Regions from separate parts of the Streptomyces sp. TS71-3 genome, predicted to be linked through region 2. Evidence: riboswitches for the same ligand, from Rfam matches in the RefSeq annotation. Region 2 holds a riboswitch; the other holds the start of a gene.
The links. A riboswitch is a leader RNA that binds a small molecule or an ion and turns the genes downstream of it on or off. The one in region 2 is predicted to bind glycine.
Positions count from the first base shown of each region.

Region 1: another riboswitch for glycine. It lies ahead of gcvT (glycine cleavage system aminomethyltransferase GcvT); the one in region 2 lies ahead of gcvP (aminomethyl-transferring glycine dehydrogenase).

Region 1 covers NZ_BNEL01000001.1:2,075,173-2,079,581, reverse strand. Annotated here, with positions in the region: gene Sm713_RS08535 (enhanced serine sensitivity protein SseB) at 1-137, opposite strand, end outside; gene Sm713_RS08530 (AAA family ATPase) at 809-1,507, opposite strand; glycine riboswitch at 1,797-1,891, shown strand; gene gcvT (glycine cleavage system aminomethyltransferase GcvT) at 2,078-3,256, shown strand; gene gcvH (glycine cleavage system protein GcvH) at 3,417-3,794, shown strand; gene glyA (serine hydroxymethyltransferase) at 3,913-4,409, shown strand, end outside.
Region 2 covers NZ_BNEL01000001.1:5,469,943-5,474,351, forward strand. Annotated here, with positions in the region: gene Sm713_RS22310 (DNA polymerase IV) at 1-876, shown strand, start outside; gene Sm713_RS22315 (PRC-barrel domain-containing protein) at 1,063-1,434, opposite strand; glycine riboswitch at 1,547-1,642, shown strand; gene gcvP (aminomethyl-transferring glycine dehydrogenase) at 1,815-4,409, shown strand, end outside.

The DNA of each region.
Region 1 (4,409 bases), 3.4 Mb from region 2:
GAGGACGGTCCCCCGCTGCCCGAGGCCCCGGGGAAGTGGCCGCCCTGGGTGCCCAGGGAGGCGGCCAGCACCTCTTCGAGCTCGTTGGCCGGCCAGCCGCCATGGGGGTGGGTCATGGCCTGTGGCGGTATGTCCATGCTTCTCAATCCTTGCGTCCTGCCCTGTTCGCCCACGGCCTGCGGGTGGTGGGTCGCTCGCCGTGCACAGCATTGTTCCGCTGCTGCGGGTGGCACCCTAACCCGACGTCAGCGGGGGTGACGCTTGTTGTGGGCGGCGGGTTGCGTACGGGTTCCCTTCCGGGGGGTTCGCCGGGGTGGGTGGGGGTGATTTGGGTGCGTTCCGGGGGGTGTGGGGTGCCGGCCTGTCGCGCGGTTCCCCGCGCCCCTTTTCGGCGCCTTCCGCGACCACCCGGAGGGGTGGACTCGGATGTCTCCGGTTCCTGCGCTGGGTGGTGGGCTGCTCGCGCAGTTCCCCGCGCCCCTTCAGGGCCCCTTCGGTGACCGACCAGCGGTGTCTTGGGCGTCTTTCGAACCTGCGCTGAGTGGCCGGTCGTTCGCACCGGCCCCCGCGCCCCTTATCCAGCGCCTTCTGCAGCCGGTTGGGCGGGACGGGGTGCTGTCGCCGGAGTGCGCCGCAGGCGCCTTGAGGGGCGCGGGGAACTGCGCGACCGGCCCATCGGCCAGCGTGAGATGAAGGACAACCGGGCCCTCAGCGGCGCTGAGGCGCCGCAGGCGCGGACGGGGCGCGGGGAACCGCGCAAGGTATCCGCCACCCGCCGGCCGGGGCCGGGGACCGCCGGAGCGGACCCTCAGAGTGGGTCACCGGAGCCGGGGCGCGCGGCGAATTCGATCGTGTGGAGGTCGTCGGATGCTGCGCGGTCCATGAGGACCGCGGACGCGCAGCCGTGTGGCAATCGGCCGGCTGCCAAAGCCCCCGCGAGCCGCCCCACGGCCCTGCGGTGCCGCAGGAACGCGTACCACGACACCCCGCGCCCCCGCGCCCGCTGCCCGGCCAGCGCCGCACCCGCGGGCACGTCGAGCAGCACCAGGTGCAGTGCGGCGCCCCGCCGCGCCGCCACACGGGCGAGCCACCACCGCACCCACGCCTGCGTCCCGCAGTCGTGCACGACGAGCCCCGCCCCGTCACGCAGCGCACGACGCAGCCGCGCGAAGTGCGCGAGGCGCACGAGAGGGCGGTAGAGCGCGTACGGCACCCACCGGGGCAGCCGCCGCGCCCAGCGCTCGCGGCTGTCCTGCGAGTCGATGCGGTGCCCCCGCACGGCCCTGCGCATCAGGGTGGACTTGCCGCTGCCGGGCAGACCGGAGACCACGACGAGGTCGCCCGCGGCGAACGACAGGCGCCAGGGCCCACGCCAGGAGTGCCCCCGCAGGTCGCGGACGGCGCCCGGACCGGGCGTGACGAGTGCCCCGGGCCCGGCTGGCGCCGCACGCCGGGCCACCGCACCGCCCACCGCGCGCCCGCCGCGCACCGTGATCGGACCCTCCATGATGGACCTCCCCCGGCCTGCCCCGGCGCCGCCCTCCCGGCCCGCTGGTACGTGGTCTGCCCGCCGCAAAGTGCAAAGAAACGGTAATGGGACGGCTGGCGCGAACCCGTCTGCGCACGTCCTCCGCGTGTGTCGCAGGGCCACCGCCGGTCACACCCGGCCGACCGGCACCGCCCGCGCCCCGGAGCGCGGGCTTCCGCCGAGCGCCGCTGCAATCCCCTGAAGCGCCCCCACTGCCATGGCCTGCGCGCCGTGCAATGATGTGCCCGCCAACTCCATACAGGCCGCTCGAATCCGCGCGGGAGAGCCTCCGGCCGTCGGCCGGGGCGCCGAAGGAGCAAGTCCTCCCTTGAATCTCTCAGGCCCCGATACCGCGCGGGTGAGGCAATTCTGGAAAGCGGGCCGCCCCTGGCGGTCCCACCCAAGGTGCAAGCCCGGACGCCCGGACGTCTCCTCGTGAGACGGGCTCTCGGCGAACCTCTCAGGTTCCGATGACAGAGGGGGAGGAACGGCACCGTTCGTCCGTGCCCGTCCTTCCTCGCAACCCTCTGATCCGACCCGGGAGCCCTCATGCCGCACGACGCCGCCCAGCCCCGCCGCACCGCCCTCGACGCGGTGCACCGCTCGCTCGGCGCCACCATGACCGACTTCGCGGGCTGGGACATGCCTCTGCGGTACGGCAGCGAGCGCGAGGAGCACCAGGCCGTACGGACCGCGGCCGGCCTCTTCGACCTCTCGCACATGGGCGAGCTCACCGTCACCGGGCCCGGCGCCGCCGCCCTGCTGGACCACGCGCTGGTCGGCAACATCGGCGCCCTGAAGCCGAGCCGCGCGCGGTACACGATGATCTGCCGGGCGGACGGCGGCATCCTCGACGACCTGATCGTCTACCGGCTCGACGGGGGCCGGCCGGGCACTCCGTCGCAGGCGGCCGGTCCGGGGCAGGCCGCGCCCGAGTACCTGGTCGTCGCCAACGCCGCCAACGCCGAGACCGTCCTCGCCGCGCTCACCGAGCGTGCCGCCGAGTTCGACGCGGCCGTGCGCGACGACCGCGACGCCTACGCCCTGCTCGCCGTCCAGGGCCCCGCCTCCCCCGGCATCCTCGCCCCGCTCACGGACGTCGATCTGGACGGGCTGAAGTACTACACGGGCGCGCCCGGCACCGTCGCGGGCGTTCCCGCGCTCATCGCCCGTACGGGGTACACCGGCGAGGACGGCTTCGAGCTGTTCGTGGCGCCCGCCGACGCCGAGCGGCTGTGGGCGGCGCTGACCGAGGCGGGCGCCGGCGCGGGCCTGGTGCCGTGCGGGCTGTCGTGCCGCGACACGCTGCGCCTGGAGGCGGGCATGCCGCTGTACGGGAACGAGCTGAGCACGCGGCTCACGCCGTTCGACGCGGGCCTCGGCCGGGTGGTGAAGTTCGACAAGCAGGGTGACTTCGTCGGGCGCGAGGCGCTCGAAGCGGCCGCCCGGCGCGCTGAGAGCGCCCCGCCGCGCCGGCTGGTCGGCCTGGTCGCCGAGGGCCGCAGGGTGCCCCGCGCGGGGTACGCCGTGGTGGCGGCCGCGGACGGTACGGTGATCGGCGAGGTCACCTCGGGCGCCCCGTCGCCGACGCTGGGCAGGCCGATCGCGATGGCCTACGTCGACGCGGACCGTGCGGCTCCGGGCACGCCGGGCGTGGCCGTGGACGTCCGCGGCGCCCGCGAGCCCTACGAGGTGGTGGCCCTGCCGTTCTACCAGCGGAAGAAGTGATCCGGGGCGCAGAGCTGCACCCCTCACGCCCCCGTGGGCCCGTGTCCGCCGCGGGCCGCGCCCCCGCCCGGCGCGATCATGGCCGGGTCCATCCGCTCCGTCTCGCATCGCAAGACGGTCCGTTCACAAGCACTCCCCCGCGTACAGGAGAATTCACCACATGAGCAACCCCGAGCAGCTTCGCTACAGCAAGGAGCACGAGTGGGTGTCGCCCACCGAGGACGGTGTGGCGACGATCGGCATCACCGAGTTCGCGGCCAACGCGCTCGGCGACGTCGTCTACGCCCAGCTCCCCGAGGTCGGCTCCTCGGTCAGCGCGGGCGAGGCCTGCGGAGAGCTGGAGTCGACCAAGTCCGTCAGCGATCTGTATTCGCCGATCAGCGGCGAGGTCACCGAGGTCAACGACGACGTGGTCGACGACCCCTCGCTGGTGAACTCCGCGCCGTTCGAGGGCGGCTGGCTGTTCAAGGTGCGCGTGAGCGGAGAGCCGGACGACCTGCTCTCCGCCGACGAGTACACCGAGTTCTCGGCCGGCTGACCCACCGCCACCGCTGCCGGGGCGCCCCGCACCGCCGCCGGGCGCCCGCGCACCGCCGCCGGGCCGTCCGGCGGGCCGCTCAGACGGGAAATGCCCGGACAACCGCTTAGGGACCGTGATGTCGCTTCACTCGCCTCACTCGCTTCTCGACATACCTCTCCACGAGGTGGACCCGGACGTCGCCGCCGCCGTGGACGCCGAGCTCCGGCGCCAGCAGTCGACGCTGGAGATGATCGCCTCTGAGAACTTCGCCCCGGTGGCCGTGATGGCCGCGCAGGGCTCGGTGCTCACCAACAAGTACGCCGAGGGCTACCCGGGCCGCCGCTACTACGGCGGCTGCGAGCACGTCGACGTGGTCGAGCAGATCGCCATCGACCGCGTGAAGGCGCTGTTCGGCGCCGAGCATGCCAACGTCCAGCCGCACTCGGGCGCACAGGCCAACGCCGCCGCGATGTTCGCACTCCTGAACCCCGGCGACACGATCATGGGCCTGAACCTGGCGCACGGCGGCCACCTGACCCACGGCATGAAGATCAACTTCTCCGGCAAGCTCTACGACGTCGTCGCCTACCAGGTCGACGACGAGACCGGCCGGATCGACATGGCCGAGGTGGA
Region 2 (4,409 bases):
ATCGGCATCACCACGGTCGGGGAGATCGCGGAGGCCGGTGAGGACGAGATGGTCAGGCTGCTCGGGAAGGCGCACGGCAGCGCCCTGTACGCCATGGCGCTGGCCCGCGACGAGCGTCCCGTGGTGGCCGAGCGTGACACGAAGTCCGTCTCCGTGGAGGACACCTACGACGTCGACATCCACGACCGGGTACGGGTGCGCACCGAGGTGCAGCGGCTGGCCGACCGATGCGTCCAGCGGCTGCGCGCCGCGGGCCGCTCCGGCCGCACGGTCGTGCTGAAGGTACGGCGCTACGACTTCTCCACGCTGACCAGGTCGGAGACGCTGCGGGGCCCCACCGACGACCCCATGGTGGTGCGCGAGGCCGCCGCACACCTGCTGGAGTCCGTGGACACCACCGGCGGGGTGCGGCTGCTGGGCGTGGGCGTCAGCGGGCTCGCCGACTTCACCCAGGAGTACCTGTTCGCGCAGGCGGTGGAGGAGCACGCCGCCGCGCCCGAGCAGCCCGAGTCCGAGCCGGAGCCGGAGGCGGCGCCCGCACCGGCCGAACGGCGCTGGCCGGCCGGCCACGACGTGCACCACAGCACGCACGGGCCCGGCTGGATCCAGGGCAGCGGCATCGGCAGGGTGACCGTCCGGTTCGAGACCCCCGGCTCCAGGCCCGGGCGCGTCCGCACGTTCAGCACCGATGACCCTGACCTCACCCTCTCCGACCCGCTGCCCCTGGTGCCGGAGGCGATGCCCGCCGCACCGGCGGAGGACGGGCCGGGAGACGGTCCGGAGCCGGAAGCCGGACCGAGGTCCGATGCCGGTCCCAGCGAGGAAGCCGGCCCCGGGCCGAGAGCCGGATCCGGGCCGGCCGAGGACGGCACGTGACGGTCACTGTCCGGAAGGGGCTGGTTCCGCCGCCCCCGGACCAACGGCGGGTTGGTGGTTGCCCGCGCAGTTCCCCGCGCCCCTGAGTGGGCCGGGGCGTAGCCCCGAGCAAGCCCGGCCACCGAAGGGGCGCACCCTGACAGCTGCCGAGCGATGCGTGACGCGGTGAGCGGCGCACGCCCCCGCTCACCCCTCGTCCTGGCCCGCCAACCGTCCGAAGTCACGGTCCTCGGGAGACGGCGGAGCCGCCGTGTCGAGGCCGTAGTGGTGGTAGAGCTGCAGCTCCTGGGCCGGTGAGAGATGGCGGCCCACGCCGAAGTCCGGCGCATCCTTGATCAGCGACCGTTCGAACGGCACGCGGAGCATGCCCTCCTCCAGGCGGCTGGGTTCCAGTGGCACGAAGGCGTCCCGGCTGAAGAATCCGGTCCGTATGGCGGCCCACTCCGGGACGCCCGTCGCGTCGTCGAGGTACACCTCGTCGACCGTGCCGATCTTCGTGCCGTTGCGGTCGAACGCCTTGCGGCCGATCAGGTGGCGCGGATCGATGTCGCTCTGCACGGTCCCTCCAGTGGTTGCACATCATCCGTAATCTCTACGAAAGGGCACATTCAGGGCGTCGGCCACTCGAACGTTCTGCCGGGGTCCCCGCTGGTAGGCTGGCTTTGGCTGCTGAACCCGTGCGGGAGAGCTCCAGGCCATGGCCATGGGGCGCCGAAGGAGCAAATCCTCCCCGGAAACTCTCAGGCCCAAGTACCGCACGGACGAGGTCACTCTGGAAAGCAGAGCGGGCGCCAAGGCCTCCGTTCTCACCGACGGTGCAAGCCGGGCGCCATGGCGCCCCGGTGAAGCTCTCAGGTCGAGATGACAGAGGGGGAGGCCGTCCGGGCACCCGCAGTGGTGTCCCTCGCAGGTCGCAGCAGACCAGGAGGCCTCCCACCATGTCCCCCAACCGCACCCCGCTCGCCCGGCTCGAAGAGGGCATCCCCTTCGCCCGGCGCCATATCGGACCCGATGCCGAATCCCTGGCCAAGATGCTGGCGCAGGTCGGCTACGGCTCGCTGGACGAGCTGACCGCCGCCGCGGTGCCCGACGTGATCAAGGACACCGAGGCCCTGCCGCTGCCCGAGGCGCGCACCGAGGCCGAGGTACTGGATGAGCTGCGGGCCCTCGCCGAGCGCAATGACGTGCTCGACTCCATGATCGGTCTGGGCTACCACGGCACCTTCACACCTCCGGTGATCCTGCGGAACGTCCTGGAGAACCCGGCCTGGTACACCGCGTACACGCCGTACCAGCCGGAGATCTCGCAGGGCCGCCTGGAGGCGCTGCTCAACTTCCAGACCGTGGTCTCCGAGCTGACCGGGCTGCCCACGGCCGGCGCCTCGCTGCTCGACGAGGGCACCGCCGCGGCCGAGGCCATGGCGCTGTCCCGGCGGGTCGGCAAGGTCAAGAACGGTGTCTTCCTGGTCGACGCCGACACCCTCCCGCAGACGATCGCCGTGGTGCGCACCCGCGCCGAACCCACCGGTGTCGAGATCGTCGTCGCCGATCTCGCCGGCGGCATCCCCGCGGAGATCGCGGAGCGCGGCGTGGTGGGCGTGCTGGTGCAGTACCCCGGAGCCTCGGGCGCCGTGCGCGACCTGCGCCCCCTCGTCGACCAGGCTCACGAGATCGGCGCCGTCGTGACCGTCGCCGCCGACCTGCTCGCCCTCACCATGCTGCGCTCGCCAGGCGAGCTGGGCGCGGACATCGCCGTCGGTACCACCCAGCGCTTCGGCGTCCCCATGGGCTTCGGCGGCCCGCACGCCGGCTACATGTCCGTACGCGACGCATACGCCCGCAACCTCCCCGGCCGGCTGGTCGGCGTGTCCGTGGACGCCGACGGCAACCAGGCCTACCGCCTCGCGCTGCAGACCCGCGAACAGCACATCCGCCGCGAGAAGGCCACCAGCAACATCTGCACCGCGCAGGTCCTGCTCGCCGTGATGGCCGGGATGTACGCCGTCTACCACGGCCCCGACGGCCTGCGGACCATCGCCCGGCGCACCCACCGGTACGCCGCCCTGCTCGCCGAGGGCCTGCGCCGCGGTGGCGTCGAGGTGGTCCACGACGCCTTCTTCGACACCGTCACCGCAAGGGTTCCGGGCCGGGCCGCCGCCGTGGTGCGCGCCGCCAGGGAAGACGGTGTGAACCTGCGCCTCACCGACTCCGACCACGTCGGCATCGCCTGCGACGAGACCACCACGCGCGCCCACCTCGGCACCGTGTGGACCGCCTTCGGCGTAGTGGCCGACGTCACCGCGCTGGACGCGGAACCCACCGCCGCGGACGGCACGGACGGCGACGCCCTGCCCGGGGCGCTGCTGCGCACCGACACGTACCTCACCCACCCGGTCTTCCACCAGCACCACTCCGAGACCGCCATGCTGCGGTACCTGCGCAGGCTCGCCGACCGCGACTACGCCCTCGACCGGGGCATGATCCCGCTGGGCTCCTGCACCATGAAGCTCAACGCCACCACGGAGATGCAGCCCATCACCTGGCCGGGCTTCGGAGCCCTGCACCCCTTCGCCCCCGCCGACCAGGCGCAGGGGTACCTGAGTCTGATCCAGGAGCTGGAGAGCCAGCTCGCCGGGATCACCGGCTACGACAAGGTGTCCCTCCAGCCCAACGCCGGATCGCAGGGCGAGCTGGCCGGGCTGCTCGCGGTGCGCGGGTACCACCGCGCCCGCGGCGACGAGCAGCGCACCGTGTGCCTCATCCCGTCCTCGGCGCACGGCACCAACGCCGCGAGCGCCGTGCTCGCCGGAATGCGCGTGGTGGTGGTGAAGACTTCCGACGACGGCGAGATCGACATCGCCGACCTGCGCGCGAAGATCGAGCAGCACCGCGAGCAGCTGGCCGTGCTGATGATCACGTACCCGTCCACGCACGGCGTGTTCGAAGAGCACGTCGCCGAGATCTGCGCGGCCGTGCACGACGCCGGCGGGCAGGTCTACGTCGACGGCGCGAACCTCAACGCCGTGATGGGCCTCGCCAGGCCGGGCCGCTTCGGCGGCGACGTCTCGCACCTCAACCTGCACAAGACCTTCTGCATCCCGCACGGCGGCGGCGGGCCGGGCGTCGGCCCCGTCGCGGTGCGCGAGCACCTCGCCCCGTACCTGCCCAACCACCCGTTGCAGCCGGCCGCGGGGCCCGAGAACGGTATCGGTCCGATCGCCGCCGCGCCCTGGGGCTCCGCGGGCATCCTCCCGATCTCGTGGGCGTTCGTCCGCCTGATGGGCGCCGAGGGGCTCAAGCGGGCCACGCAGGTCGCCGTGCTCAGCGCCAACTACATCGCCCGCCGTCTCGAGCCCCACTTCCCGGTGCTCTACACGGGTCCGGGCGGCCTGGTCGCCCACGAGTGCATCATCGACCTGCGGCCCCTGACCAAGGCCACCGGCGTGTCGGTGGACGACGTCGCCAAGCGGCTGATCGACTACGGCTTCCACGCGCCCACGATGTCGTTCCCGGTGGCCGGGACCCTGATGATC